DNA from 4 places in the Pantoea sp. CFCC18179 genome. Region 4 is predicted to be linked to each of the others. Evidence: predicted binding sites of a transcription regulator. Region 4 holds the regulator's gene; each other region holds the start of a gene.
The links. Region 4 encodes PhoB, which activates phosphate uptake and scavenging genes when phosphate is short. Its sites were predicted from a motif close to CTGTCATAAAACTGNCNNAT; they were not measured.
Positions count from the first base shown of each region.

Region 1: ugpB (sn-glycerol-3-phosphate ABC transporter substrate-binding protein UgpB) is a predicted target of PhoB. The motif match lies at 4,559-4,578, and genes of this name have one in related genera.
Region 2: pstS (phosphate ABC transporter substrate-binding protein PstS) is a predicted target of PhoB. The motif match lies at 4,370-4,389, and genes of this name have one in related genera.
Region 3: phoA (alkaline phosphatase) is a predicted target of PhoB. The motif match lies at 5,980-5,999, and genes of this name have one in related genera.

Region 1 covers NZ_JBNBPM010000004.1:49,814-57,387, forward strand. Annotated here, with positions in the region: gene ACPUC7_RS09785 (branched-chain amino acid ABC transporter substrate-binding protein) at 1-701, shown strand, start outside; gene livH (high-affinity branched-chain amino acid ABC transporter permease LivH) at 768-1,694, shown strand; gene ACPUC7_RS09795 (high-affinity branched-chain amino acid ABC transporter permease LivM) at 1,691-2,962, shown strand; gene livG (high-affinity branched-chain amino acid ABC transporter ATP-binding protein LivG) at 2,959-3,726, shown strand; gene livF (high-affinity branched-chain amino acid ABC transporter ATP-binding protein LivF) at 3,728-4,441, shown strand; gene ugpB (sn-glycerol-3-phosphate ABC transporter substrate-binding protein UgpB) at 4,663-5,979, shown strand; gene ugpA (sn-glycerol-3-phosphate ABC transporter permease UgpA) at 6,042-6,929, shown strand; gene ugpE (sn-glycerol-3-phosphate ABC transporter permease UgpE) at 6,926-7,574, shown strand, end outside.
Region 2 covers NZ_JBNBPM010000007.1:239,489-247,062, forward strand. Annotated here, with positions in the region: gene phoU (phosphate signaling complex protein PhoU) at 1-484, opposite strand, end outside; gene pstB (phosphate ABC transporter ATP-binding protein PstB) at 499-1,272, opposite strand; gene pstA (phosphate ABC transporter permease PstA) at 1,316-2,203, opposite strand; gene pstC (phosphate ABC transporter permease PstC) at 2,200-3,162, opposite strand; gene pstS (phosphate ABC transporter substrate-binding protein PstS) at 3,251-4,294, opposite strand; gene glmS (glutamine--fructose-6-phosphate transaminase (isomerizing)) at 4,470-6,299, opposite strand; gene glmU (bifunctional UDP-N-acetylglucosamine diphosphorylase/glucosamine-1-phosphate N-acetyltransferase GlmU) at 6,431-7,574, opposite strand, start outside.
Region 3 covers NZ_JBNBPM010000001.1:373,722-381,295, reverse strand. Annotated here, with positions in the region: gene efeB (iron uptake transporter deferrochelatase/peroxidase subunit) at 1-1,143, shown strand, start outside; gene ACPUC7_RS01820 (hypothetical protein) at 1,442-1,654, shown strand; gene phoH (phosphate starvation-inducible protein PhoH) at 1,719-2,507, shown strand; gene ACPUC7_RS01810 (NupC/NupG family nucleoside CNT transporter) at 2,564-3,814, opposite strand; gene rihB (ribosylpyrimidine nucleosidase) at 3,926-4,858, opposite strand; gene yeiL (transcriptional regulator YeiL) at 4,992-5,681, shown strand; tRNA gene ACPUC7_RS01795 (tRNA-Ser) at 5,729-5,816, opposite strand; gene phoA (alkaline phosphatase) at 6,061-7,467, shown strand; gene gap (type I glyceraldehyde-3-phosphate dehydrogenase) at 7,532-7,574, opposite strand, start outside.
Region 4 covers NZ_JBNBPM010000013.1:24,431-32,004, reverse strand. Annotated here, with positions in the region: gene ACPUC7_RS19730 (AAA family ATPase) at 1-3,132, opposite strand, end outside; gene sbcD (exonuclease subunit SbcD) at 3,129-4,334, opposite strand; gene phoB (phosphate response regulator transcription factor PhoB) at 4,532-5,221, shown strand; gene phoR (phosphate regulon sensor histidine kinase PhoR) at 5,236-6,546, shown strand; gene ACPUC7_RS19710 (PstS family phosphate ABC transporter substrate-binding protein) at 6,649-7,574, shown strand, end outside.

The DNA.
Region 1 (7,574 bases), on a different contig from region 4:
GTCTGGATTCCGATCAGGGCCCAACCGCCGCGACTTACATCCTCGATCACATCAAACCAAAACGTATCGCTGTGGTACATGACAAGCAGCAATACGGTCAGGGCCTGGCGGAATCCGTGCAGAAAACCCTGAAAGCCAAAGGCGGCAACGTGGTGATGTTCGAAGGTATCACCGCTGGCGATAAGGACTTCTCCACGCTGATTGCGCGCCTGAAAAAAGAGAACGTCGATTTCGTTTACTACGGTGGTTATTACCCAGAGCTGGGCCAGATTCTGCGCCAGGCGAAATCCGCTGGCCTGACCGCTGGCTTCATGGGCCCGGAAGGCGTGGGTAACGCTTCACTGTCTAACATCGCGGGCGATGCGTCCGAAGGTCTGTTCGTGACGCTGCCGAAGCGCTATGACCAACTGCCAGAGAACAAAGCGATTGTTGATGCCATCAAAGCCAACACCGCGTCGAACCGCAAAGATCCAACCGGTCCGTTCGTCTGGACGACCTACGCCGCGATTCAATCGCTGGTGGCAGGTATCGAACGCAGCAAGAGCGATGAGCCAGATGCGATTGCCAAGAACCTGAAAGAGGGCGCAGCCGTTCCAACCGTGATGGGCAACCTGAACTGGGATGAGAAAGGCGATCTGAAGGGCTTCGAATTTGGTGTCTTCAAATGGCACAAAGACGGCTCTTCTACCGCAGTTAAGTAATCCCCTCAAATTCTCTCTCCCGCGCGCGGGGGAGAGAATTATTCAGCTCCAGAGCAGGCCCTCACTATGTCCGAGCAGTTTCTCTATTTTATTCAGCAGATGTTCAACGGGGTTACCCTCGGGAGCACCTACGCGCTGATCGCCATCGGTTACACCATGGTTTACGGCATTATCGGCATGATCAACTTCGCCCACGGTGAGGTTTACATGATCGGCAGTTATGTCTCCTTTATCGTGATTGCCGCCCTGATGATGATGGGCATCGACACTTCGTGGCTGATGATTGCCGGCGGTTTCGTGATGGCGGTGATCATCTCTAGCGCTTACGGCTGGAGCATCGAACGCGTGGCGTACAAACCCGTGCGATCGTCGAAGCGCCTGATCGCGCTGATCTCTGCCATCGGTATGTCGATCTTCCTGCAAAACTACGTCAGCCTGACGCAAGGCTCGCGCGATCTCGCGTTGCCGAGTCTGATCACCGGCCAATGGACGCTGGGCGAGAGCAACGGCTTTGCTGCCACGCTTTCCACCATGCAATTGGTGATTTGGGTGGTGACTTTCCTATCGATGTTGGCGCTGACCTTATTCATTCGCTATTCACGCATGGGCCGCGCCTGTCGCGCCTGCGCAGAAGACCTGAAAATGGCCAGTTTGTTGGGCATCAACACGGACCGCGTGATCTCGCTGACCTTTGTGATTGGTGCGGCGATGGCGGCAGTGGCGGGCGTGTTGCTCGGTCAATTCTACGGTTCCATCAACCCGTTTATCGGCTTTATGGCCGGGATGAAAGCCTTTACCGCCGCCGTGTTGGGCGGCATCGGCAGCATTCCGGGCGCGATGATTGGCGGCCTGGTTCTGGGCATTGCCGAAGCGCTGACCTCGGCCTATCTCTCCACCGAATATAAAGATGTGGTCTCCTTCGCGCTGCTGATTGTGGTGCTGCTGGTGATGCCAACCGGGATTCTTGGCCGTCCGGAGGTGGAGAAAGTATGAAACGCCTCGGTTTGGTCAACGCCGTGATCTCCACGGTGATGTTACTGATTCTCGCCACCTTCTTTATGGGCGTACGCCTCGATTTGAACGGCACCAAATTGGTGGTCGCCAACGCGGGCGCGGTACGTTGGAACTGGATTTGGATTGGTTGCGCAGTGGTGTTTGTGTTCCAACTGCTACGCCCCTTGCTGCACGGCAAATTCAAACGCAGCGGCAAAGCGTTGGTGTTACCGGGCTTTGATGGCTCGACGCCAAAACAAAAACTGTTGATGGCGCTGGTGATTGCCGCGGCGGTAATTTGGCCGTTTCTGGTGTCGCGCGGCAGCGTGGATATCGCCACGCTGACGCTGATCTACGTGATGCTCGGTCTTGGCCTGAATGTGGTGGTGGGTTTATCCGGTTTGCTGGTGTTGGGTTACGGCGGCTTCTACGCCATCGGCGCGTACACCTTCGCCTTGCTCAATCACTATTACGGTTTTGGCTTCTGGGAAAGTTTGCCGCTGGCCGGTTTAGTGGCAGGTGCGTTTGGTTTGATGCTCGGTTTCCCGGTGCTGCGCTTGCGCGGTGATTATCTGGCGATTGTCACGCTCGGCTTCGGCGAAATCGTGCGTATTCTGCTGCTCAACAACACCGCGATTACCGGCGGCCCGAACGGCATCGCGCAGATTCCTAAACCGAGCCTGTTTGGCCTGGAGTTTGGTCGCCGTGTCAGCGAAGGCGGCTGGAGCACGTTCCACGATTTCTTTGGCCTGAAATACGATCCCAGCGACCGCGTGATTTTCCTCTATCTGGTGGCGCTGCTGCTGGTGGTATTGACACTGTTCGTTATCAACCGTTTGCTGCGCATGCCGCTCGGGCGCGCGTGGGAAGCGTTGCGCGAAGATGAAATCGCTTGCCGTTCACTCGGTCTTAGCCCAACACGCATCAAGCTGACTGCTTTCACCATCAGCGCCGTGTTCGCTGGTTTTGCTGGCACGTTGTTCGCGGCACGTCAGGGCTTTGTTAGCCCGGAATCCTTTACCTTCGTCGAATCGGCGTTTGTGTTGGCGATTGTGGTGCTGGGCGGCATGGGTTCACAGCTGGCGGTGATCCTCGCGGCGATTCTGCTGGTGGTGTCGCGCGAGCTGATGCGTGATCTGAACGAGTACAGCATGCTGGTGCTCGGCGGCTTGATGGTGCTGATGATGATCTGGCGTCCGCAAGGATTGCTACCGATGAAGCGTCCGCATCTGAAGATGAAAAGCAGTAAACAAGGAGAGCAGGCATGAGTCAGCCTTTATTAGCCGTTGAAGGCCTGATGATGCGCTTCGGCGGCCTGTTAGCCGTTAACAATGTGGCGCTTGAGCTGCATCCGCAGGAAATCGTTTCGTTGATCGGCCCGAACGGTGCCGGTAAAACCACCGTATTCAACTGCTTGACCGGTTTTTATAAGCCGACCGGCGGCACCATCAAGCTGCGCGATCAGCAGTTACAAGGGATGCCGGGCCAGAAGATTGCGCGCATGGGCATTGTGCGCACCTTCCAGCACGTGCGCCTGTTCCGTGAAATGACGGTGATTGAAAACCTGTTAGTCGCGCAGCATCAGCATCTGAAAAGTGGCGTGTTCTCCGGCTTATTCAAAACTCCGGCGTTCCGTCGCGGCGAGAGCGAAGCGTTGGATCGCGCCGCCACCTGGCTGGATCGTATCGGCTTACTGGATCTGGCTAACCGCCAGGCGGGCAATCTGGCATACGGTCAGCAGCGTCGGCTGGAAATTGCGCGTTGCATGGTGACGCGCCCGGAAATCCTGATGCTTGATGAACCGGCGGCCGGTCTCAACCCGCGTGAAACCCACGAACTGGATGAGCTGATCGCTGAACTGCGCGGCGAGCACAAGGTGTCAGTGCTGTTGATTGAACACGATATGAAGCTGGTGATGGGTATTTCTGACCGCATTTATGTGGTGAATCAGGGAACGCCGCTGGCCAACGGTACGCCGGAAGAAGTGCGTAACAACCCGGATGTGATCCGTGCTTATTTAGGTGAGGCGTAACATGGCAAACCCGATTTTAACCTTGCAAGGTGTCAACGCCCATTACGGCCCGATTCAGGCGCTGCACAACATCAATCTGCACATCAATCAGGGCGAAATCGTCACCCTGATTGGCGCTAACGGCGCGGGTAAAACCACGCTGCTCGGCACACTGTGCGGCGAACCGCGCGCCACCAGCGGCACCATCAATTTCGATGGTAAAGAGATCACCGACTGGCAAACGGCAAAAATCATGCGTGAAGCGATTGCGATTGTGCCGGAAGGCCGTCGGGTATTTTCGCGTATGACGGTGGAAGAGAACCTGGCGATGGGCGGCTTCTTCGCCACGCGCCAGCAGTATCTGGAGCGTATTGATCGCGTCTATCAACTGTTCTCACGTCTGGCGGAACGTAAAGCGCAGCGCGCGGGCACCATGTCCGGCGGTGAACAGCAGATGCTGGCGATTGGTCGCGCGCTGATGAGCCAGCCGCGTTTGTTGCTGCTGGATGAGCCGTCGCTGGGTTTAGCGCCAATAATTATTCAGCAAATTTTCGATACCATTGAGCAGCTGCGTAAAGAAGGCATGACCATTTTCCTCGTCGAGCAGAACGCCAACCAGGCGCTGAAGCTGGCGGATCGTGGCTACGTGCTGGAAAACGGCCACGTGGTATTGGAAGACAGCGGCGACGCGTTACTGTCCAATGAAGCAGTTCGCAGCGCTTACCTCGGCGCTTAAATCAGGTCAGCAAGAATGGCGACCCTACATGATTTCGTAGGGTCGCCATTTATAGTGACCCTTGTTTCCATCGTTCCAACATTAACTCAATTAATCTAATTCTCCCCTGTCACACCGCCGTCATAAACCTGTTATTAATCCGTCATTTCCTCGTGTCATGTTACTTCGCGAACAAAAAAATGCGCGATTTCGCGCGTACCTAACAGCACAGGAAAAACCTTATGTCCGCTTTTACGCTTCGTCCCCGCCTGATGAGTGTTTTGCTCGGTCTGGCGCTCAGCGGTAATGCGCTGGCTGCAACTGAGATCCCTTTCTGGCACTCAATGGAAGGCGAGTTAGGCAAAGAAGTTGATTCTCTGGCACAACGTTTTAACCAGGCTCACCCAGAATACAAAATCGTCCCGACTTACAAAGGCAACTACGAGCAGAGCTTAGCGGCGGGTATCGCTGCGGTGCGTTCAGGTAAAGCACCAGCCTTGCTGCAAGTGTATGAAGTCGGAACGGCAACCATGATGGCCTCGAAAGCTATCGTGCCAGTGAATGAAGTGTTTAAAGACGCTGGCGTACAGATGGATCCGAAGCAGTTCGTACCGGCTGTTGCCGGTTACTACAGCGACAGCAAAGGCCAGCTGATTTCTCAGCCGTTCAACAGCTCTACGCCGGTGCTGTACTACAACAAAGACGCCTTCAAAAAAGCCGGTCTGAACCCGGATCAGCCACCAAAAACCTGGCAGGAACTGGCGAAAGACGCCGACGCGCTGCGTAAAGCGGGCATGACCTGTGGTTACGCCAGCGGCTGGCAGGGTTGGATTCAGATCGAGAACTTCAGCGCCTGGCATGCATTGCCAGTTGCCACCGAAAACAACGGCTTTGACGGTACCGATGCGGTGCTGGAATTTAACAAGCCGGTGCAGGTGCGCCACATCCAGATGCTGGAAGACATGAACAAGAAGGGTGATTTCACCTACTTCGGTCGTAAAGATGAATCAACCGCCAAGTTCTATAACGGCGATTGCGGCATCACTACCGCCTCTTCAGGTTCACTGGCTGACATCAAACATTACGCCAAGTTTAACTTCGGCGTGGGCATGATGCCGTATGACGAAACCGTACCAAACGCACCGCAGAACGCCATCATTGGCGGCGCGAGCTTGTGGGTGATGAAAGGCAAAGATGCCAACACTTACAAAGGCGCGGCGGAGTTCATGAAGTTCCTGGCCCAGCCAGAAATCGCTGCTGAATGGCACCAGAAAACCGGTTATCTGCCAATCACCACCGCGGCGTATGAGCTGACCAAGCAACAGGGCTTCTATGACAAGAACCCAGGTGCGGACATCGCTACGCGTCAGATGCTGAACAAAGATCCGCTGCCATTCACCAAAGGCATGCGTCTGGGCAACATGCCACAGATTCGTACCATCGTGGACGAAGAGCTGGAAGGCGTGTGGACGGGCAAACAGTCACCACAAGCCGCGCTGGATAACAGCGTAAAACGCGGTAACGAACTGCTGCGCCGTTTCGAGCAGCAAGTGAAGTAATGCCGTCATCTCGGGGCTGACTTAAGCGTCAGTCCCGATTTTTTCCCTTTGTCGAGCCTGCTATGTCCTCATCACGCCCCGTGTTCCGCTCCCGTCTTTTGCCCTATTTACTGGTGCTGCCGCAGCTGGTGATTACCGCCATTTTCTTCTTATGGCCAGCTGGTGAAGCGCTGTGGTATTCACTGCAAAGTATTGATCCTTTTGGTATCTCCAGCACCTTTGTCGGTCTGGCGAACTTCAAACGTCTGTTCAGCGACGATTATTATCTGGCGTCCTTCTGGACCACCATTGAATTCAGTGCACTGGTGACGGTATGCGGCATGACCTTTTCTCTGCTGCTGGCGGCGCTGGTGGATTACGTTATCCGTCTGCGAAAACTCTATCAAACCTTGCTGCTGCTGCCGTACGCGGTGGCGCCGGTGGTGGCGGCGGTATTGTGGATGTTCCTGTTTAATCCTGGCCTCGGTTTGTTCAGCCATCTGCTGAATCAAATGGGCTACAACTGGAACTACGCGCAAAACAGCGGCCAGGCGATGTTCCTGATTGTATTGGCGTCGATCTGGCAGCAAATGAGCTACAACTTCCTGTTCTTCTTCGCCGCATTGCAGTCGATCCCTAAATCGCTGGTGGAAGCGGCGGCGATCGATGGCGCCGGTCCGGTGCGCCGTTTCTTCAACTTGTCGTTGCCGCTGATTACGCCGGTGAGCTTTTTCCTACTGGTGGTCAACCTGGTGTATGCCTTCTTCGATACCTTCCCGGTGATCGATGCCGCAACCGGCGGCGGTCCGGTGCAGGCGACCACCACGCTTATCTACAAAATCTATCGCGAAGGCTTTACCGGCCTCGATCTCTCGGCGTCCGCTGCGCAGTCAGTGGTGCTGATGTTGCTGGTGATTGGCCTGACTATTCTGCAATTCCGCTTTGTCGAGCGTAAGGTGCAATACCAATGATTGAGAATCGACGCGGGCTGGATATCTTCAGCCATACCTTGCTGGTGCTCGGCGTACTGACCATCTTGTTCCCGCTCTACATCGCCTTGGTGGCAGCAACGCTGGATAACGACGCGGTGTATCAAGTGCCGATGACGTTGGTGCCGGGTACGCATCTGTGGGAGAACATTGCGCGCATCTGGACGCATGGCGTCAACGGTAATGGCCCGGCATTTGGCATGATGATGTTCAACAGTTTGCTGATGGCGTTGGGCATCACCATTGGAAAAATTACCGTCTCGATGCTTTCAGCGTTTGCGCTGGTGTGGTTCCGCTTCCCGCTGCGTTCACTGTTCTTCTGGCTGATTTTCATCACCTTAATGCTGCCGGTTGAAGTGCGTATTTTCCCGACGGTGGAAGTGATCTCGACGCTGAATATGCTCGACAGCTACAGCGGACTGACGCTGCCGCTGATGGCTTCCGCCACCGCCACGTTCCTGTTCCGCCAGTTCTTTATGTCACTGCCAGATGAATTGATTGAGGCGGCGCGTATTGATGGCGCCAGCCCGATGCGCTTCTTCTGGGACATCGTGTTACCGCTGTCGAAAACCAATCTCGCCGCGCTGTTTGTGATCACCTTTATCTATGGCTGGAACCAATATCTGT
Region 2 (7,574 bases), on a different contig from region 4:
TGTCTTCACGGTAGATTTTGATGGCTTCGTTAAGATCCATGCGCGCAAACGCATCCAGCACGTCATGCAGCATTTGTACGGTGTGATGACCCAGCGCTTCAAGGCTTACCAGCAGCGGCAAATGCTGTTGGCTGAACTTCTCCAGTGCGGTGCGGCTGATTTTCTCGGCCACGTCACCAATACGTTCCAGCTCAGAGATGGTCTTGATGATCGCCATCACCAGGCGCAAGTCGCTAGCGGTTGGCTGGCGCTTGGCGATAATGCGCACGCAGGCTTCATCAATCTCCACTTCCATCATGTTGACCTTCTGATCGCCATCAATGACGTGACGCGCCAGTTCACCATCCTGATTGTGCATCGCAGTGATGGCGTCCATCAGCTGCTTCTCAACCATGCCGCCCATGATCATCACTTGGGTGCGAATGTGCTCCAGCTCCGCATTAAACTGACCGGAGATGTGTTTGTTCAGATTTAAATTATCCATGTGCGTCTCCTGAATCAGCCGTAACGACCGGTGATGTAATCTTCGGTCTGCTTCTGTGCGGGCTTAGTGAACAACGTATCGGTATCGCTGAACTCAATCAGTTCGCCCAGATACATGAAAGCGGTGTGATCGGAACAACGTGCAGCCTGTTGCATGTTGTGCGTCACGATAACCACGGTGTAATCCTGCTTCAGCTCGGTGATCAGCTCTTCGATACGACCGGTGGAGATCGGGTCGAGTGCTGAACACGGCTCATCCAGCAACAACACTTCCGGGCGAATGGCGATGCCGCGCGCGATGCACAAACGCTGCTGCTGGCCGCCAGAAAGACTGTAACCGCTCTGATGCAGCTTGTCTTTGGTTTCATTCCACAGCGCGGCTTTGGTCAGCGCCCACTGCACGCGCTCGTCCATATCGGCACGCGACAGCTTCTCAAACAGGCGCACACCAAACGCGATGTTGTCGTAAATCGACATCGGGAATGGCGTTGGCTTCTGGAATACCATGCCAACGCGAGCACGCAGCAGGGCGATGTCCTGATGCGATGCCAGAATGTTGTCGCCATCCAGCAGGATGTCACCTTCTGCACGCTGCTCAGGATAGAGCGAGTACATCTTGTTGAAGGTACGCAACAAAGTGGATTTACCGCAGCCTGATGGCCCGATAAACGCCGTTACCTGGTTTTTAGTGATATCCAGGTTGATGTTTTTTAGCGCGTGAAACTTACCGTAATAGAAGTTCAGATTACGGACCTGAATTTTACCGGCTGTTGAAGTCACGTTACTCATTCTCGTCTCTCATGTGCAGCGCCGCCGAAGCCGCGCCGGGAAATTAATGTTTGCTCTTGGCGAAAATCACACGCGCAACAATGTTCAGCAACAGCACGCACAGCGTAATAATCAGCACCCCCGCCCAAGCCAGACTTTGCCACTCGGCAAATGGACTCATGGCGAACTTAAAGATGGTGACCGGCAAGTTGGCGATTGGCTGCATCATGTCGGTGCTCCAGAACTGGTTCGACAGCGCAGTAAACAGCAGCGGAGCGGTTTCACCGGCGATACGCGCAACGGCCAACAGCACACCGGTGATGATGCCGGATACCGATGCTTTCAGCGTAATCGCTGAAATCATCTTCCACTTCGGTGTACCCAGCGCGTAAGCCGCTTCACGCATGCTGTCTGGTACCAGACGCAGCATGTTTTCAGAGGTACGAATCACAATCGGGATTTGCAACAGCGCCAACGCTACCACGCCCGCCCAACCGGAGAAGTGCTGCATCTGCGAGACCACGATGGTGTAGACGAACAAGCCCACCACAATCGATGGTGCTGACAGCAGAATGTCATTGATGAAGCGAATCACTTCCGCCAGCCAGTGTTTACGGCCATATTCGGCGAGGTAAATACCGGCCATGATGCCCAATGGCGTTCCGATGATCGTTGACCAGAAAATCAGTAAGCCGCTGCCGACCAGGGCGTTAGCTAAACCACCGCCCGCAGTATTTGGCGGCGGCGTCGATTCGGTGAACAGCGACCAGCTTAAACCATCAACCCCGCGCGTTACGGTGGTGAACAGAATCCACACCAACCAGAACAGGCCGAACGCCATGGTCATCAGCGATAACGTCAGAGCGATTTTGTTTTTAGTACTGCGCCACGCCTGCATTTTGCGGCGGGAGGCTTCCAGCTCAGCGCGAGCCTGAACTTCAATAGCGGTCATGAACGGGCTCCTTCACTCTTCGCCAGGCGCAGGATCATCAATTTAGAGATCGCCAGCACGATAAAGGTAATCACGAACAGAATCAGACCCAGCTCCATCAGCGCAGCAACGTGCACGCCAGATTCCGCTTCGGCGAATTCGTTGGCCAGTGCAGAGGTAATACTGTTGCCCGGCATAAACAGCGATGCGCTATCGAGTTGGTAAGTGTTACCGATGATAAAGGTCACGGCCATGGTTTCACCCAACGCACGACCTAAGCCCAGCATCACGCCGCCGATCACGCCGTTTTTGGTGAACGGCAGCACGATGCGCCAGATCACTTCCCACGTGGTGCAACCGATGCCGTAAGCGGACTCTTTCATCATCACCGGCGTCTGCTCAAACACATCACGCATTACCGAAGCGATATATGGAATGATCATGATGGCGAGGATCACGCCCGCAGCAAGAATACCGATACCAAAGGCCGGGCCAGAGAACAGCGTGCCGACAATCGGGATATTCGCTAACACATCGCCAACCGGCGTCTGGAAGTATTGGGCAAACAGCGGAGCAAAGATGAACAAGCCCCACATGCCGTACACAATACTGGGAATTGCCGCCAGCAATTCAATCGCGGTGCCCAGTGGACGGCGCAGCCAGCTCGGTGAAAGTTCAGTCAGGAACAGCGCAATGCCGAAGCTCACCGGCACAGCGATGATCAGCGCAATAATTGAGGTTACGAGGGTGCCGTAAATCGGAACCAGCGCACCAAATTGTTCGTTCGGCGCATCCCAAGTTTTATTCCACAAGAAGGAAAAACCAAATTTTTGGATGCTTGGCCAGGAGGAGAAAATCAGGGAGACGATAATGCCGCCCATCAACAACAACACGATAAGCGCGGATAGCTTGACCAACGCGCCGAAAATCATGTCGCCTTGTTTACCGGGGGCTTTGAACGTCGGCTTAGTGGCAGCCATAGAATTCTCTGTTCTCAGGAGGATGTCAGGGCGGCAATGATGCCGCCCATTGGGTTGGCCAGCCGTGTTGGCTGGCCGGGTCGTTCAATTACTTGTACAGCGCTTTACCGGAGCTATCTTTGATGTTCGCTTTCCAGGCTGCACGAATCTGGTCAGCTACGCTCTGTGGCAGAGCGGCGTAATCCAGAGCCATTGCAGTTTTGCTGCCGCCTTTGTAAGCCCAATCGAAGAACTTCAGCACTTCGCTACCTTTCGCTGCATCAGCTTGCTCTTTGTAAACAAGGATGAAGGTGGTAGAAGTGATTGGCCATGCATTGTTGCCTTTCTGGAAGGTCAGATCCTGAGCAAAAGATTTGCTCCAGTCTGCGCCTTTCGCGGCATTAGCAAAGCTGGTTTCGCTTGGAGAAACAGATTTGCCATCAGCATCCATCAGGTTGGTGTAGGTCAGGTTGTTCTGCTTGGCGTATGCATATTCAACATAACCGATTGAACCTGGCAGACGCTGTACGAATGCAGCTACGCCGTCGTTACCTTTACCGCCCAGACCGGTTGGCCAGTTAACGGTGTTACCTTTACCGATTTTGCTGTTCCACTCTTCGTTCACTTTCGCCAGGTAGCTGGTGAAGACGAATGAAGTACCGGAACCGTCAGCGCGGCGAACCACGTTGATGTTGGTGTCTGGCAGTTTCACGCCTGGGTTCAGTTTAGTGATCGCCGGGTCGTTCCACTTTTTGATGGTACCCAGGTAGATGTCACCTACGGTTTTGCCGTCGAGTGTCAATTCACCTGATTTCACGCCTGGGATGTTAACAGCCAGTACCACACCACCGATTACGGTAGGGAACTGGAACAGACCGTTTTTCTCCAGATCTTCATCTTTCATTGGCGCATCTGACGCACCGAAATCGACGGTTTTAGCGATGATTTGCTTCACGCCGCCTGAAGAACCAATACCCTGATAGTTGATTTTGCTACCGGTGGCTTGCTGGTACTCTGCTGCCCACTTGGCATAAACCGGTGCCGGGAATGTACCGCCCGCACCAGTCAGATCGGTTGCTGCAAAAGCAGATACCGCGCTTACTGCGAAGGTGGCGGCAAGGATTCGGGCTACGGTGCTACGCATCAGTGTCATGTTCCCTCCAGGGGATTTAAAAAATCAGGCTCAATGCCATTTTAGTAGGAGTCAGTGATTGCTGCTGGAGGGAAAATAGGACAGTTTGATGACAGTCAAATGTACGAAATATTACATTTATATGACAGCGTACAGAAATGAAGCGGGCTCATTGCGAGCCCACTCTTTTAGCAGTTTATTCAACGGTTACCGATTTTGCCAGGTTACGCGGCTGGTCAACATCTGTACCTTTGATGAGTGCCACATGATACGAGAGCAATTGCAGCGGCACGGTGTAGAAAATTGGCGCGATCACTTCTTCTACATGCGGCAATGAGATGATTTTCATGCCATCGCTGTCGCTGAAACCGGCATCCTGATCGGCAAACACGTACAGCAATCCGCCGCGCGCGCGCACTTCTTCGATATTGGATTTCAACTTCTCCAGCAGTTCATTGTTAGGCGCGACCACAATCACCGGCATATCGGCGTCGATCAACGCCAGCGGGCCATGCTTCAGCTCGCCTGCCGCATAGGCTTCGGCATGAATGTAGGAGATCTCTTTCAGCTTCAGCGCGCCTTCCATCGCAATCGGATACTGATCGCCACGGCCGAGGAACAATGCATGATGCTTGTCGGAGAAACCTTCCGCCAGGTTTTCGATCACTTTATCCTGCGCCAGCATCTGCTCAATACGGCTTGGCAGCGCCTGTAACGCATGCACGATTTCGTGCTCGGTTTCCGGCTTCATGCCATGCAGACGACCCAATTTCGCCACCAGCATCAGCAACACGGTTAACTGCGTGGTAAAGGCTTTGGTCGAAGCCACACCGATTTCGGTGCCCGCTTTGGTCATCAACGCCAAATCAGATTCACGCACCAGCGATGATCCGGCCACGTTACAAATTGCCAGCGAACCGAGATAACTCAGCTCTTTCGACAAACGTAGCGCCGCCAGCGTATCGGCGGTTTCACCAGACTGTGACAAGGTGATCAACAGGCTATTTTTACGTACTGCCGATTTGCGATAGCGGAATTCAGACGCGATTTCGACATCGCAAGGCAAGTTCGCCAGCGACTCAAACCAGTAGCGCGACACCATACCAGAGTTGTAAGAGGTGCCGCAGGCGATGATCTGAATATGTTCAACCTGGCTCAGCAGCTTCTCCGCATCCGGGCCCAGTTCGCTGAGATCGACTTCGCCATGATTAAAACGTCCGGTTAAGGTGTTTTTAATCGCGTTCGGCTGCTCGTAGATCTCTTTCTGCATGTAATGGCGATAGATGCCTTTGTCGCCCGCATCATATTGCGCGGTGGATTCGATTTCAGCGCGCTTAACAGTCTTGCCATCGCGATCGATGATGGTGATTTCGCGGCGGGTGATTTCGGCAATATCGCCCTCTTCCAGATAGACGAAGCGACGTGTGACCGGCAGCAACGCCAGTTGATCGGAGGCAATAAAGTTTTCACCCACGCCACGACCAATCACCAGCGGGCTGCCTGAACGTGCCGCCACCAGCAGCGACGGATCGCGGCTGTCCATGATCACCATGCCGTACGCGCCACGCAATTGTGGAATCACGCGCAGCACCACTTCCCGCAGCGTGCCGCCCTGCTTCTGCTCCCAATGCACTAAATGCGCCACCACTTCGGTGTCGGTTTCAGAAGCAAATTGGTAGCCGCGCTCAATTAACTGCACGCGCAGGGGTTCGTGATTCTCAATAATGCCGTTGTGCACGATGATGATGTGCTCAGAGATATGCGGATGCGCATTGGCCTCTGACGGTTCGCCGTGCGTTGCCCAGCGCGTGTGTGCGATACCGGTGCCGCCAATCAGCGGCTGTTGCTCTGCGGCTTCAGCCAGATTTTGCACTTTGCCCAGACGACGCAAACGCGTCATGTGGCCCTGACGATCAACAACGGCTAATCCCGCTGAGTCATAACCGCGATACTCCAGACGACGCAGACCTTCCAGCAGAATCTCTGCGATGTCACGCTGCGCTACTGCACCAACAATTCCACACATAGTAATTTCCTGACTTCATGGCTTTCGGCCATTGCGTTGTCATCTGACCTGATTTTTCCCCGAGCCTTGTAGAGAGTGGGGATATTTTCTTATGGCACTGCTAACGGGCCGATCTTTGTCAGCCCTTAAAATTATTTTTTCTTGGTTGGGCGCTGCCAGCCAGATTTTTGGTTCTGTTCTTTGCGGTTGTAGACCAAATCGGCGGCGGTGACATCTTTCATCACCGTGGTGCCTGCGGCGATGGTTGCGCCACTTGCTACGGTTACAGGCGCGACCAATTGCGTATCGGAGCCGACAAACACGTTGTCGCCGATGATGGTTTTGGATTTATTGGCACCATCGTAATTGCAGGTAATAGTGCCTGCGCCGATATTCACGCCCGCGCCAATTTCCGCATCGCCAAGATAAGAAAGATGGCCGGCTTTCGAGCCTTTGCCGAGCGTGGCCTTCTTCATTTCGACAAAATTGCCCACGTGCGCTTCTTCCGCCAACTCGCTGCCCGGACGTAAGCGGGCAAACGGCCCAACGGTACAGGCCGCCGCTAAGCTGGCATCTTCAATCACCGAATAGGGGCTGATTTCGCAGTCATCACCAATCACGCTGTTTTTAATGATGCAGCCAGCACCGATTTTCACACGGTTACCGAGCGTCACGTTGCCTTCAATGATTACGTTGGTATCGATCTCAACATCACGACCGTGTTGCAAGCTGCCACGCAGATCGAAACGCGCCGGATCGCGCAGCATCACGCCTGCCAGCAACAGCTTTTCGGCCTGCTCGCTTTGGTAAACGCGCTCAAGCGTCGCCAGTTGCAGGCGATTGTTGACGCCATCGGTTTCGCTGATACGTGCAGGATGCACCGCATTAATCACGCGGCCTTCGTGGTGCGCCATAGCGATGATGTCGGTGATATAGAATTCGCCCTGCGCATTATTGTTATTGAGCTGTGCCAACCAGCGTTTGAGATCGCCGCCGTTAGCCACCAGGATGCCAGTGTTAATTTCTGGGATTTTTAGCTGTTCTGCTGAGGCATCTTTCTGTTCGACAATGCCGGTCACGGTGCCGTTTTCGCGCACAATGCGGCCATAACCGGTTGGGTTTTCCAGTACCACGGTGAGCAAACCAATGCCGCCCGCCGGTTTGGCTGCACGCAGACGCTGTAAGCTGTCTTGCGAGATCAGCGGCACATCGCCGTACAGCATCAGAATATCTTCGTCATCGGCAAAGAAAGGGACAGCCTGCTGCATCGCGTGGCCAGTTCCGAGCTGTTCTGCC
Region 3 (7,574 bases), on a different contig from region 4:
ACGGTTGCACCCAATTCGCGCCAGCAGGCGCAACCTTTTTACGGCCCGCATCAAGCCGGTATCGTCACGCCGCAACAGGCGTCGATGATGCTGATTGCTTTTGATGTTCTCGCCAGTGACAAGGCCGATCTTGAACGTCTGTTCCGGTTGCTCACCCAGCGGTTTGCCTTTCTGACCAAAGGCGGCGCGGCGCCAGCAGTAACCAATCCGCAGTTGCCGCCGATGGATTCGGGCATTCTCGGTGCGGATATCTCACCTGACAATCTCACCATGACCTTGTCGGTGGGCACCGCGTTGTTTGATGAACGCTTTGGATTAAGTGCGCATAAACCGGCGCAACTGCAAACCATGACGCGATTCCCCAACGATTCGCTGGATGCGGAACAGTGCCACGGCGATCTGCTGCTGCAAATCTGCGCCAACACGCAAGATACGGTGATCCATGCGCTGCGTGACATTATCAAACACACGCCAGATTTGCTGGCGGTGCGTTGGCGACGCGACGGCTTTATTGCCGATCACGCAGCACGCAGCAACGGCAAAGAGACGCCAATCAATCTGCTCGGTTTCAAAGATGGCACCGCCAATCCCGATACTCATAACGCCGCATTGATGGATCAACTATTGTGGGTGACGCATGAGCAACAGGAACCCGCGTGGACGCACGGCGGCAGTTATCAGGCGGTGCGTATCATTCGTTTCCACGTGGAGATGTGGGACCGCACGCCGCTTGGAGAACAGCAAACCATTTTTGGTCGTGAGAAGTTATCTGGCGCGCCGCTCGGCATGCAAAACGAACACGATGTGCCGGATTACCGTAAAGATCCGGATGGCGATTTGATTGCGCTGGATGCGCATATTCGGCTCGCCAATCCACGCACGCCAGAAACCGACAGCAGTTTGATGCTGCGTCGTGGTTACAGCTATTCCAGCGGTATTACCGGCGCCGGTCAGTTGGACATGGGTTTATTGTTTGTTTGCTATCAGCATGATTTAGCCAAAGGCTTTCTTACCGTGCAGCAACGTCTGAATGGCGAAGCGCTGGAAGAATATATTCGCCCGATTGGTGGCGGATACTTTTTTGCGTTGCCAGGCGTCGCGGATGAAAACCATTATCTCGGCCAACCTTTACTGCAAGCCTGATTAATAAATGCACAGTGCCTGCTTAGCGTATCGTTAGGCAGGCGTTTTTTGTTAAGCATTCCTTAAACTTTCCGCTGGGCGCAGGCGATCGCGAATGTTCCTAAAAAGTTCGCCGACCGGCTAATTAACTATCTCATTGATAAATAAAGTTAGTTTAATTTAAGCTCGCTGGCGCAATGCTTCGCTTATCTTTTTTTCTTTACGTGGAAGTAAAATTACTGTTGCAAACCACCGCAAATATGATGCACTTTATTCATAAGCGTTGTCAGTTGTGTGGCTAAGCCACTGGAGTTCGCGCATGACCCGTCTCTCTTTGGGACAGTTAAATAGCTTCACCACACGCAGTACACTGCGGGGGATTTCTTCCCCTCAACGCAACCTCTCTGGAATTAAAACTTCGTTCTCGTTCAATCTCATTCTCTTTACCGGTGCGCTATTGCGTTTCGGCGCGATGACGCACCATTCTCACTGGCTCAAAAACGGCTTACAAGGAAGCCAAATAAACCTCTAAAGCGTTCAAGTCATCGCCGCGGGTGATCCGCCGCGATAAATGAAACCAACTGTAAGGTGCCACTATGGGAAGACAGAAAGCAGTGATCAAAGCACGTCGTGAAGCAAGACGCGTTATTCGTAGCGACTCTCGCAGTCACCGTCAGCGTGAAGAAGAATCGGTCACTTCGCTGGTGCAAATGGGTGGGTTGGATTCGATTGGGATGGCACGCGATGCGCGTGACCGCGGTCCGATTGAGGCCAGAAATGAAGCTCAGGCACACTATCTCAACGCCATAGAAACGAAACAGCTGATTTTCGCTACCGGTGAGGCCGGCTGCGGAAAAACCTGGATTAGCGCAGCCAAAGCGGCTGAGGCCCTGATCAATAAGGATATCGAAAGGATTATTGTGACGCGCCCGGTTTTGCAGGCGGATGAAGATCTCGGTTTCCTGCCAGGAGACATCTCCGAGAAATTCGCCCCGTATTTCCGACCGGTTTACGACGTTCTGGTTAAACGTCTCGGCGCTTCCTTTATGCAATACTGCCTGCGGCCTGAAATTGCCAAGGTAGAGATCGCGCCCTTCGCCTACATGCGTGGACGTACCTTTGAAAATGCTGTGGTGATCCTTGATGAGGCACAAAACGTCACCGCGGCACAGATGAAGATGTTCCTGACGCGTTTGGGTGAGAATGTGACCGTGATTGTTAACGGCGATATCACCCAGTGTGACTTACCGTCGCACGCCAAGTCTGGTCTGGCCGATGCGCTCGCGCGCTTCGAAGAGGATGAGATGATTGGCGTGGTGCGCTTCGGTAAAGAGGATTGCGTCCGCTCAGCGCTGTGTCAACGCACGCTGCACGCTTACAGTTAACCGTTTGATTGAGAATGTAGCTAAGCAAAACCCGGTGCAAGCCGGGTTTTTTATTTTTAAGCAATAGCGATAAACAAGCCCGCAATGGTGGCACTCATCAGATTAGAGAGGGTTGCCGCTGCCAGCGCCCGCATACCGAGTTGAGCAATTTCAGAGGTCCGTTGTGGCGCGATGGCAGAAAATGCACCCACGACCACGCCAATCGAACCAAAGTTGGCAAAACCACACAACGCGAACGAAATAATCGCCACGGTTTTGCTATCTAAACTGCCGGGCGTTTGCAAATAAGGGGAAAAATTCAGATACGCCACAAACTCGTTAATCGCGAGTTTTTGCCCTATCAGGCTGCCTGCTAGCGTAGCATCATGCCAATCGACACCCATCACCCATGCGAGTGGAGCCAGTGCATAGCCAAAAATCACTTGCAAGCTCGCATCACCAAAACCAAACAGACTGCCGATACCGCCCATCACTCCATTGATCAAGGCAATGATGGCGACAAATGCCATTACAACAGTGCCGACCCCTGCGGCAATTTTTAGCCCGGTCATCGCCCCAGATGCTGCGGCTTCAATAATGCTTTTGGGCGGCGTTTCGCTAAAGGAGAGATTATCAAAAACAATCTGCGTCTCCTCGGTTGCAGGGCTGAGAATACGGGCAAATAGAATTCCGCCTGGGATCGCCATCAACGAGGCTGCCAACAAATAATCAATCGGTACGCCCAACCCGGCATAGCCAATCATTGTCGAGCCAGCAATGGACGCCATCCCGCTACAAATCGCAGTAAATAACTCATTGCGATTGAGCCGATGAATAAATGGCTTAACGATGGCGGGGATTTCATTCTGACCCAGAAAAATAGTGGTGACGGCAACAAATGACTCAATCTTGCTAATGCCCAGTGCTTTTTGGAAAAGGGTGCCAAGAACACCAATCAGCAACTTCATAATCCCGATGTAATACAGCAAGCTGACTAATGCCGTGATGAAAATAATGGCGGGTAAGACATGAAAAGCAAAAACAAATCCGGCTCCGTTAAAGATTCTGTCCATATCAGGCCCGGCTAATGCACCAAAGATAAATGCGCTTCCTGCATCACTGTAGTTCATTATTTTATGGATGCCTAAAGCGACTTTTTCTGCCAGCCATTTTCCTGGCGGCAAGTAGAGTATTGCTCCACCAATAATCGTTTGTAGCAACAGTGCGGCGCTCACCGTTCTCAAACTTATATTTCGTTTATTTACAGATAATATAAAAGCAATTGTCAGTAATACCACCATACCTAAAAAACTTCTCATTATATCCATAATGATCTTCTCGTTATATTACGTTTTGGTATGCCTGATAGCGATGCAGGCATGCATTAAAGCTTTCGCTCTGCTGCATGCCCGGTAAATAGAGAGAGTTTATGAGAAAGATTATTTGTACATGTGTACACACTCTTCGACTAAATCCCAGAACCAATCGGTATCGATGGTGATGCCGACTTTTGCATTGGCGGGTTTGCCTAATACACCTAATTCATCGCAAACCGTTCGGCCATAGCAGGGTCCTGAATTTACATCAATCTCAACATACATATCCTGGGTTTTAATGCCTTCAGGATTGATTAGATATCCAATGCAGGTCGCATCATGCACTGGTCCTCCGGCTAAGCCATAATTTTCAAACTGGGTTTTGAGCGTAAAATTCATAATGTCACTGAAAAGTTGTCCGGCTGGGCCGCCGGCTTTTTCCATGCGGGCAATAACGTCTTTGGTACATACGGTCTGATTGGTTAAATCAAGTCCCATCATGACCAAAGGTGCGCCTGAGCTAAACACCACGCGGGCTGCTTCAGGATCGGCATAGATATTAAATTCGGCTGAAGGTGTGAAGTTTCCCGTGCCATAGGCGCCGCCCATCAGGACGATCTCCTTTATTTTCGGGATGATTGCTGGTTGCATGCGCATGGCGACGGCAATATTGGTTAATGGAGCGGTAGGCACCAGCGTGATATCTCCCTCGCTGGCCATCAACGTATCAATAATGTATTGAATCGCGTGAGTGCTCTCGGCTTGACGGGTTAATGGCCCAAAGACCGGGCCATCGAGTCCGGTTTCGCCATGAATATTGTCGGCGACGATCTGCTGGCGCATGATTGGCAACGGCATACCCGCATAGATGGGAACATCAATGTCTAAATGCTGACAGACATTCAAACCGTTCACTACGGTTTTTTCTAACGTTTGATTACCCGCGACAATGGTTATTCCGAGTAAATTAATTGCCGGATGTTTAGCTGCCATCATAATTGCAATAGCATCATCATGACCCGGATCACAATCCAGAATAATTTTTCTTTGTGCCATTTCTCACTTCCTCTTTCAGGGGGCGAATCAGATTTGTTTTTTAAAAGTGTGATGACAGTGCTACGTCGACGCTTTAACCCTAACAGCGAAAATCGTAAGTTAAATATGAGAAATCTCATGCTGGGAAACGATTATGAAAGAAATCCACAATGAAATTCTTAAGCATAACTTAATAGAAAAGTCGGGTTATTCGGCAAAATTTTCTATGGATGTGATGCAAGAGACGCGATTATTTCACGTCATTGCGGGTGATTACATTGTGAAAGAGGGCGAGCCACCGACATATTTATTTTATTTGGCGCGGGGGCGGGCGAAACTTTATGCGACATTGGCAAACGGCAAAGTATCGTTGATTGATTTTTTTGGCGCAAACTGTTTTATTGGTGAACTCGAATTGATTGATAAAGATCATCAATCACGTGCGGTTCAGGCAATTGAAGAGTGCTGGTGTTTGGCCTTGCCGGTGAAATTACTCCGCGCACAACTATTAAATGATGCACTGTTTTTACGTCATATTTGCATCAGCTTAACCCATAAGAATTATCGAAACATTGTCTCTTTAATTCGAAACCAATCCTTCTCCTTGGTAAACCGCTTGGCGGCGTTTATTTTATTGACACAAAACAACAATGTATACCATGAAAAGCATACGCAGGTTGCGGAATATATGGGTGTGTCCTATCGCCACCTTTTATATGTGATTGCACAACTCACTCAGGAAGGATTGTTAGTAAAAGGGAAGTCTGGTTATGTTATCAACAATAAAAAAGCACTGATGGATTTGGCGCGTGAGATGGAACCCGAGAGCGTTAACCCGGTTTAACGGGCAAAAAAAAGCCTGAACTTTCGTTCAGGCTCTTCTTTAGAATGTGGCGGTGAGAGGGGGATTCGAACCCCCGATACGTTGCCGTATACACACTTTCCAGGCGTGCTCCTTCAGCCACTCGGACACCTCACCACATTTTTTTGCCAACCGCGCTGGGTCAACGGGGCGCTACTATAGGGAGATCGCTGAAAAGGGTCAAGTGCTATTTTCTCCTTTTGATCTATTCGCTTAAGCTCTGAGCGCATTGCCTTTCGCCTGCTCACAATGGTTATTCTGTCATCAAATTATTCGCCGACTGTCACAAAAACGTCACCGCACTGTCGCAGACTTGTCCACGGAAACATTTGGTTATATCTATGGATAAGGATGCTTATAAATGAAACACATACCTCTTTTTACGGTTACGCTCCTGGCTTCACTGATCGCGACATCAGCAGGTGCGGAAGATGCACAATATTCTCGCGCCGCTAGCGGCGATATCACTGAACATGGCGGCGCACGCCGTTTGACCGGCGACCAAACCGCAGCCCTGAAAGCTTCATTAATCAACACCACGGCCAAGAACGTGATTCTGCTGATTGGCGATGGCATGGGTGATTCGGAAATCACTGCGGCGCGTAATCAGGCGCGTGGAGCGGGCGGCTTCTTCCCCGGCCTCGATGCGTTGCCACTGACCGGCCAATACACTCACTATTCGCTCGACAAGAAAACCCACAAACCTAACTACGTGACGGATTCCGCTGCGTCGGCGACCGCGTGGGCTACCGGCACCAAATCGTATAATGGGGCGATTGGTGTGGATGTGAACGGCAAAGATCAAACCACGATTCTCGAACTGGCGAAAGCGGCAGGCAAAGCCACCGGTAACGTCTCCACTGCCGAGTTGCAAGATGCCACGCCAGCGGCATTAGTCGCGCACGTCACTTCTCGTAAATGTTATGGCCCAGAGAAAACCAGCGAATTGTGTCCGGGCAATGCGCTGGAGCAGGGCGGTAAAGGCTCGATTAGCGAACAGCTGCTGAAAACCCGCGCGGACGTCACCTTGGGCGGCGGCGCGAAATCCTTTGGTGAAACCGCCAAAGCCGGCGAATATCAGGGCAAAACCTTGCGCGAGCAAGCACAGGCGCTGGGTTATCAGTGGGTTGATAATCTTGATGGCATGAACGCTATTAAAACCGCCGATCAAACTAAGCCGGTGCTTGGTCTGTTTGCCGACGGCAATATGCCGGTGCGCTGGCTGGGGCCGAAAGCCAGTTATCACGGCAACATTGATAAGCCGGTTGTCACGTGCGAAGCGAATAAAGATCGCCCGGCTTCGGTGCCAACGCTGGCGCAGATGACCAAAAAAGCCATCAATCTGCTGAGCAGCAATGACAAAGGTTTCTTCTTGCAGGTAGAAGGCGCGTCGATTGATAAGCAGGATCACGCGGCTAATCCGTGCGGCCAGATTGGCGAAACGGTTGATCTGGATGAAGCGGTGCAGGAAGCGCTGGCGTTTGCGCGTGAGCATGGCGACACCTTAGTGGTCGTCACTGCTGACCACGCGCATAGCAGCCAGATCATTGAGAATGGCACTAAAGCGCCCGGTTTGACTCAGGCGGTGAACACCAAAGATGGTGCGGTGATGACCATCAGTTACGGCAATTCAGAAGAGGATTCGCAAGGCCACACCGGCACGCAGGTGCGTATCGCAGCGTATGGCCCGCATGCGGCGAATGTGGTGGGATTGACCGATCAGACCGATCTGTTCTTCACGCTGAAGGATGCGATGGGGCTGAAATAAAAAGCGGTCACCCTAAATGGCGACCCTACAAACAAAGAGCGCATATCCATGCGCTCTTTCTATTTTACAAACCGCGTTTCGCCATCAGGCGCGCGAGATCAACCAGA
Region 4 (7,574 bases):
CGCTTGCTGCTGCTGGCGCTGCTGGGCATCGCTGTGCAACTGCTGCTGCGCTTCACCTTGCTGGCGTGCATTGTCGCGCAGCGCAATGCGCAGTTGCTCCAGTTGCTGTTGCATGTTGGCGGCACTTTCATCGCTCAACGCCGCCGGACGCTGCTGCTGATGCGCCGCTAAACGTTGCGCAAGCTGTTCGTGCAAAGTGATTTGCTGCTGGCGCTGCTGCTCAAGCGTGTGTAACTGCTGACGTAATTGCTGCACTGCATTCTCGTCCAGCAACGCCACGCGTAATGCCGCTTCATCGGCAAAATCACTCTGCTGCAATGCGGCCTGCAAGGCGGTTTCTGCGGCCTGCACTCGCTCGCTTAAGCTCTGTTGCTGCGCATTGATTTGCTCACATTGGCCGTTCAGGCTGTGCAGCGCGCTCTGCGCCTGCTGCCACTGATGTAACTGCTGTGCCAGCGCTTGTTCGCACTGCTGTAAGGCGGCGTGTTGCTGCTGACGCGCTTCCGCCACCTGTCGATCGCCAAACAGTTGCTGACGCTGCTGCACCTGCTGTTGATGCTGCTGTTGCAAGGTGCTGAGCGCCTGCTGCAACTCGTCCAGCCGCTGCTGTTCACGCTGCTGCTGCTGCTGCAGGCTGTTGCGCTCGCTCTCGGCTTTCGCCAATTGCGGCTGCAACTCGGCGAGTAACCGTTCACTCTCCTGCCATTTGCGCCAGCGCTGCTGCAAGTGGTTGAGCCAGCTTTCGCGCGCCTCCGCTGCCGGTAGATCAAGCTGATGCTGCGCCAACTGCTGTTGCAACAGCTGCGTTTGCTGCTGCTGAGCGTTGCGTTCGCTGGTTTCGCGTTGGCTGAGTTGATCCAACGCTTGCTGGCTGCTGGCGATCTGCTGCTGTGCCAGCTGCTGCTGGTTTTGCTGTTGCTGCCATTGCTGCTGCTGTTGCAAATGCGCATCGCGGGTTTGCTGTACCAAACGTGCCGCATTGTCACGCGCTTGAAGTTGTTGCTGCTGCGCGTGTTCTTCAGCATCCAGGCGCTGCTGCCACTGCGCAAATGCCTCTTGTTGTTCCAGCGTGCAGGTAAGTGCCAGCTCACCGCACAGCGTTTGCCATTGCGCATGGGTGGTGGCGATCTGCTGATCGTAATCGCTGATTTCCTGCTGCAAACTTTGCTGCTGTTGCAGGGATAATTTTTGCTGTTCGCGTTTAGCGGTTCCCAACTCATGAAGTCTTGCCACAAGTAATTCTTGCTCTGATTTGCGGCGAAGATTTTCGCTAGGTTCCAATGCTTGATACTGTTCAATTGCTGGGTGCTGGCATGAACCGCAAAGTGGACAAGGTTGATCCTGTTGAAGTTTGGCTCGAGCACTAGCCAGATCTGCAATGGTGCTTTCCAGCTCGCAAATCTTAGTTATATCTTCAAAGGTTTGTTTTTCACGCTTGTATTCATCACGCAGCGCCTGAAGCGCCAATTCTTCGGCCTGATGCTGTTGCTGCAACTGCGTCAGCTTTTGCTGGCGCTGCAATTTCTGCGGCTGCAAGCTGCGCCATTGTGCGGCTAACAACGTGAGTTGCTGACGCGCAGCGCGTTGCGCTCGATGCTGCGCCAGGGCGGCACGCAACTGTTCGCTGCTGATTTCAGCCTCAAGCGAAGTCAGTGCTTGCTCCGCTTGTAAGCGTTGCTGTGCAGCCTGCGCTTCAGCCTGCTGCAACGGTTGTGCCGCTTGTTCACGCTGCGCGTATGCCTGTTGATGCTGCTCCAGCTGGCTGCGCTGTTGTTGCTGCTGTTGCTGCAACTGCGTCAACGTTTGTTCACGCTCATCCAGCCGGGCGATGTCGGCCTGCCAGCGGCTTAATTCGCCTCCCCAAACAGCCGCGGCGGCTTCTTCACGGCGCAGGGTTTGTTGCTGCTCCACTTGCTGCTGTAAACGTTCACTTACCTGCTGTTGCTGGCTGAGCGCGGTTTGCTGAGTTTGCAGCGCCGCTTGTTGCTGCGTGTGTTGGCGTTGCTGCTCGCCTAATTGCTGTGCGCTGCTGCTGATGCGTTGATCGAGCGGAATCACCTGTTCGGTCAGCAAGGTTTCCAGCTGCTGCTGTTGCTGCAACACTTGCTCACGCGCCTGTTGCGCCGCTTGATAGTGACTTTCGCCCTGTTGCAACGCGGCTTGAGCTTGCTGCTGCTGGCTGATTAATTGCTGCGACTGCCGCTCCAGCGCCTGCCGATCCTGCTGCAATTGCTCGCGTTGCTGTAACTTTTCGCGCAGTTTTTCCGCTGGCTCGGCGCGTGCTAAACGCTGACGATCGCCCTCGGCCTGTTGCCACGCCTGCTGAGCATGTTCTAGCGTTTGCTGCGCCTGCTGTTGTTCCTGTGCCAACTGCTGCGATTGCGCCAGCCAGTGTTGCTGCGCCTGCGCCTCGTTTAATTGCTCACTCAGGATTTTCTCCTGCGCGCCGAGTTCCGCCAGCTGCTGCGTTAACTCGGCACGGCGCGCTTCATCCAGCAGCGACATGCCGCCCGCACGCGCGCGCAGCGTATCCAACTCGCTGCGTGCCGTACGCCAGCGCTCGTAAATCTGCACCGAGATTTGTCCGTAGATTTCCGTGCCGGTCAACTCTTCCAGCAGTTCGGCGCGTTCGCCGGGCTTGGCGTTGAGGAAGGCGGCAAACTGGCCTTGCGACAGCATCATTGAACGGGTGAAGCGGGCGAAATCCAGTCCGGACAAGGTTTCGATGGCTTTCAGCTTGTCGCCGACTTTATCGGCAACGATTTGATTATCCGCCACGCGCGCCAGCTCAACGCGCGGTGCCTGCAACTTGCCGTCGGCTTGTCCACGTGCACGGTTCTGGCTCCAGAAGGCGCGCCATGCTTCGCCTTTTACCTCAAATTCCACTTCAGCTAAGCATTCGGCGGTATCACGGGTGATCAGCTCATTCTGGGTTTGCGACAGCACGCCAAGGCGCGGCGTTTGGTGATACAGCGCCAGGCAAATCGCATCCAGCAAGGTGGTTTTCCCTGCGCCCGTTGCGCCGGTAATGGCAAACAGGCCGTTGCTGGCAAAAGGTTCGCGGCGGAAGTCGATAAACCATTCGCCGCGCAGCGCGTTAAGGTTTTTAAAGCGTAAGGTCAAAATTTTCATGCAGATGGATTCTCCAGCGCGGCAAGCTGCGTGCGGAACAGTTGCGTCAATTGCTCGGCCTGTTCGGCATCCAGCTGTTCTTCTTGCGCCAGTCGACGGGCAAACACTTCTTCGACTTTCAATTCGCTCAACGTTTCATTATCCAGCCGCTCCAGACTGCGGCTGCGCTGTTCGCGGCTGCGGCGCACCAGCAGCACTTCAACCGGCAAGTGCTCGGTTAACGCTTCGATACGACGCTGTAAATCGCTGAGGTATTCCTGCGTGGTGATCTCAATATCCAACCAGGTCAGCGGCGCGTTTTCATCGGCGGTGAACTGCGCCAACTGATGTTCGATCTCGGCCATCGAACCTTTCAGCATTTGCATTGGCTGAAATGGCGGAATGATTAATGGCGTCACATCATCTAACTGCGCACTGAATTCCAGCAGGAATACGCTTTTGTCGCGTCCCAGCTCATCAAAACTCAGTGGAATCGGCGAACCGCTGTAACGAATATGATCGCTGTTGGCGATGCGTTGCGCGCGGTGAATATGGCCGAGCGCGATATAATCGGCCGGCGGAAACGCCTGCGCCGGGAAGGCATCCAGCGTGCCAATATAGATGTCGCGCACCGAATCACTTTTGGTCACGCCGACCGTGGTGAGATGCCCGGTGGCGATGATCGGCAATGCATTGTTTTGCGCCTGCGCGGCGGCGAAGCATTGTTGGTAATGCTGCTCGATGGCTTCCAGCAGCGAAATTTGCTTCTCGCGCCCCGATTGTCCGGCCTGGCTGCGCAGGATATCGCGCGGACGCAGATAAGGAATGGCGCACAGCAGCGCGCCCGGCGTGCCATCGCGTTGCTTCAACGTTAATACCTGATGTTCACCGTGCGGCGTCGCGCTGGTGATCACTTGAGTATTCAGGCACGCCAGCAGTTCGCGTGATTCATTCAGCGTGGCAACCGAATCGTGATTGCCCGCCAGCACCACCAATTGGCAGCCGCTGGGCTGCAACGCCACCACAAAACGGTTAAACATTTCGCGTGCGTAACTTGGCGGCGAGCCGGTATCAAACAGATCGCCGGCGATGATCAGCGCATCCACCTGATGCTGCACAATCTGGTCCTGTAGCCAGTCAAGAAACGCTTGATGTTCTGGCGCGCGACTTTTGCTGTAAAAGAACTGTCCGAGATGCCAGTCCGCGGTGTGAATGATGCGCATGAATGCTCCGTGCAAGCTTAAGCGAGGGCGAATTATAACCGCTTCAGATCAATAAGAAAAAAAGCAGATTTATGTTGTCACATTTCAGTTTCTTATCTATTTATCTAGGGGCGGTGTTTTCATAAAAGTGTCATAAAACTGACGCATAATGGCGCCGCAAATCCCAGTGACAGATGGTCACACTAGCAGGAGTTACAATGGCTAAGCGCATTTTGGTTGTGGAAGACGAAGCTCCCATCCGTGAAATGTTATGTTTCGTGCTGGAACAGAATGATTACCAGCCTATTGAGGCGGAAGATTATGACAGCGCGATTGGTAAGCTGATCGAACCTTGGCCTGATTTGATTCTGCTGGACTGGATGTTACCCGGCGGCAGCGGTATTCAATTCATTAAACATTTGAAACGCGAAGCCATGACGCGTGAAATCCCGGTGATGATGCTGACGGCGCGCGGTGAAGAAGAAGATCGCGTACGCGGTCTGGAAGTGGGCGCGGATGATTACATCACCAAGCCATTCTCACCGAAAGAGTTGATGGCACGTATCAAAGCGGTAATGCGCCGTATTTCACCGATGGCGGTGGAAGAGGTGATTGAAATGCAGGGCTTAAGTCTGGATCCTTCTTCGCACCGCGTGATGTCGGAAAGCACGCCGCTGGAAATGGGGCCGACCGAATATAAATTGCTGCACTTCTTTATGACGCATCCAGAACGTGTGTATAGCCGCGAGCAGCTGCTGAACCACGTTTGGGGCACCAATGTGTATGTCGAAGATCGCACCGTGGATGTGCATATTCGTCGTTTGCGTAAAGCGCTGGAACTCACCGGCCACGATCGTATGGTACAAACCGTGCGCGGAACAGGGTATCGTTTCTCTGCCCGCTACTAAACGGAGTTTTTACCGTGCTGGAACGACTCTCCTGGAAGAGATTGTTGATCGAGCTGGCGCTGGTGTGTTTGCCTGCGCTGGTGCTTGGTCTGTTGTTCGGTTATCTGCCGTGGCTGCTGCTGATTGCAGTATCCGGCGTGATGTTTTGGCACTTCAAAAACCTGATGCGTCTGTCGCACTGGCTGTGGGTCGATCGCTCGATGACGCCGCCCGCCGGACGCGGCAGCTGGGAACCGCTGTTTTACGGCTTGTATCAAATGCAGTTGCGCAACCGTCGTCGTCGTCGCGAGTTGGGCAATCTGATCAAACGTTTCCGCAGCGGCGCAGAATCGTTGCCCGATGCGGTGGTGCTGACCACCGAAGAGGGCACCATCTTTTGGTGTAACGGTTTGGCACAGCAGCATCTGGGTTTACGCTGGCCGGAAGATAACGGCCAGAACATTCTCAATTTGCTGCGCTATCCCGAATTCTCCCGCTATATTCGCCAGCGCGATTTCGACAAGCCGCTGACGCAGATCCTCAATAATCAGCATCATATGGAATTCCGCGTGATGCCATACAGCGAAGGGCAATGGTTGATGGTGGCGCGTGATGTCACCCAGATGCACCAGCTGGAAGGTGCACGTCGTAACTTCTTCGCCAACGTCAGTCATGAGCTGCGCACGCCGTTAACCGTGCTGCAAGGCTATTTGGAAATGATGGACGATTCGGTGATGAACGAGCGCACGCGGGCCAAGGCGTTGCACACCATGCAAGAGCAAACGCGGCGCATGGACAGCCTGGTGAAACAGTTGCTCACCTTGTCGCGCATTGAAGCCGCGCCAGCCATCGATTTGAAAGAAACTGTCGATGTGCCGACCATGCTGCTGCTGTTGCAGCGTGAAGCGGAAACGCTCAGTCAGGGACGCCATTCGATTCATTTCCACACCGATCCGCACCTTAAAGTGTTCGGCAATGACGAACAGTTACACAGCGCGATTTCCAATCTGGTGTACAACGCGGTGAACCACACGCCAGAAGGCACGCGGCTGGATATCAGTTGGCTGCGCACCAAGCAGGGCGCGGAGTTCAAAGTGTGCGATAACGGGCCGGGCATCAGTGAGGAGCATATTCCGCGCCTCACTGAACGTTTCTATCGCGTGGATAAAGCGCGTTCGCGCGCCACCGGCGGCAGCGGTTTGGGATTGGCGATCGTTAAGCATGCGTTGAGCCATCACAACGCGCGGCTGGAAATCACCAGCGTGCCGCATCAGGAAACCTGTTTCAGTTTTCTTCTGCCGCCACGGTTGATTGTGGCTAACGCAATTCAAGCAAGCATTAATTAAGGCTTGCACGACGTAGCGGCGCAATTTATTGCGCGAAAAATCGCGCCGCTACAGAATAGGCGTCATGTTTTTGATTCGCTTAATTGAATTGCGGGACGTCTGATGAAATCGCTGTTGCTCTCTTTTTTACTGTTCTGCTCATTTCAGTCTTACAGCCAACAAACCATGCTGACCGGCAATTTAAGCAGCGTGGGATCGGATACCTTGGGTTATCTGATGACCTTGTGGGGCGAGGATTTCAGTCGCCAGTCGCCGGGCGTTAACGTGCAGGTGCAGGCGGCGGGTTCTTCCACTGCACCAACCGCGCTGGCCGCCGGTGCTGCGCAACTGGGTGCGATGAGCCGCCCAATGCAGATAGATGAACGCCAACTGTTTATCGCGCGTTACGGCTATCCGCCACTGGCGGTGCCGGTGGCGATGGATGCGCTGGTGGTGGTGGTCAATCAAGACAATCCACTGCCGCGCATCGCTCCACAGCAACTCGATGCTCTATTCTCAATCACCCGTTTGTGTGGCGCGCAACAGGTGCCGCAACGCTGGGGCGATCTCGGCTTAAGCGATAGCCGCTGGGCGACGCGCAGCATTCAGCGTTTTGGCCGCAATTCCGCCTCGGGAACCTGGGGTTTCTTCAAGCAACAGGCGCTGTGTAAAGGCGATTTTCGTGCTGATGTAGCCGAATTTCCTGGTTCCGCCGCCGTGGTGCAAGCGGTGGCGGCGACGCCAAATAGCATCGGCTACGCCAGTTTTGGTTTCCACCTCAGCGGCGTGAAAATGCTGCCGGTGGTGACGGCGGCAGGCGACAGCGTGATGCCCGACGCCGAATCGATCCGCAGCGGCCGCTATCCGTGGTCGCGCCCGCTCTATATCTACGTCAATAAAGCGCCCGGCAAACCCTTGCCGCCGTTGGTGGATGCGTTTCTACAGCAGGTGCTGTCAGCGCAAGGTCAGCGCCGGGTGAGTGAAGCCGGTTATTTGCCGTTGTCTGAAACTCAGATGGCGCAGGCACGCGCGGCCATTGAGGCAAATTG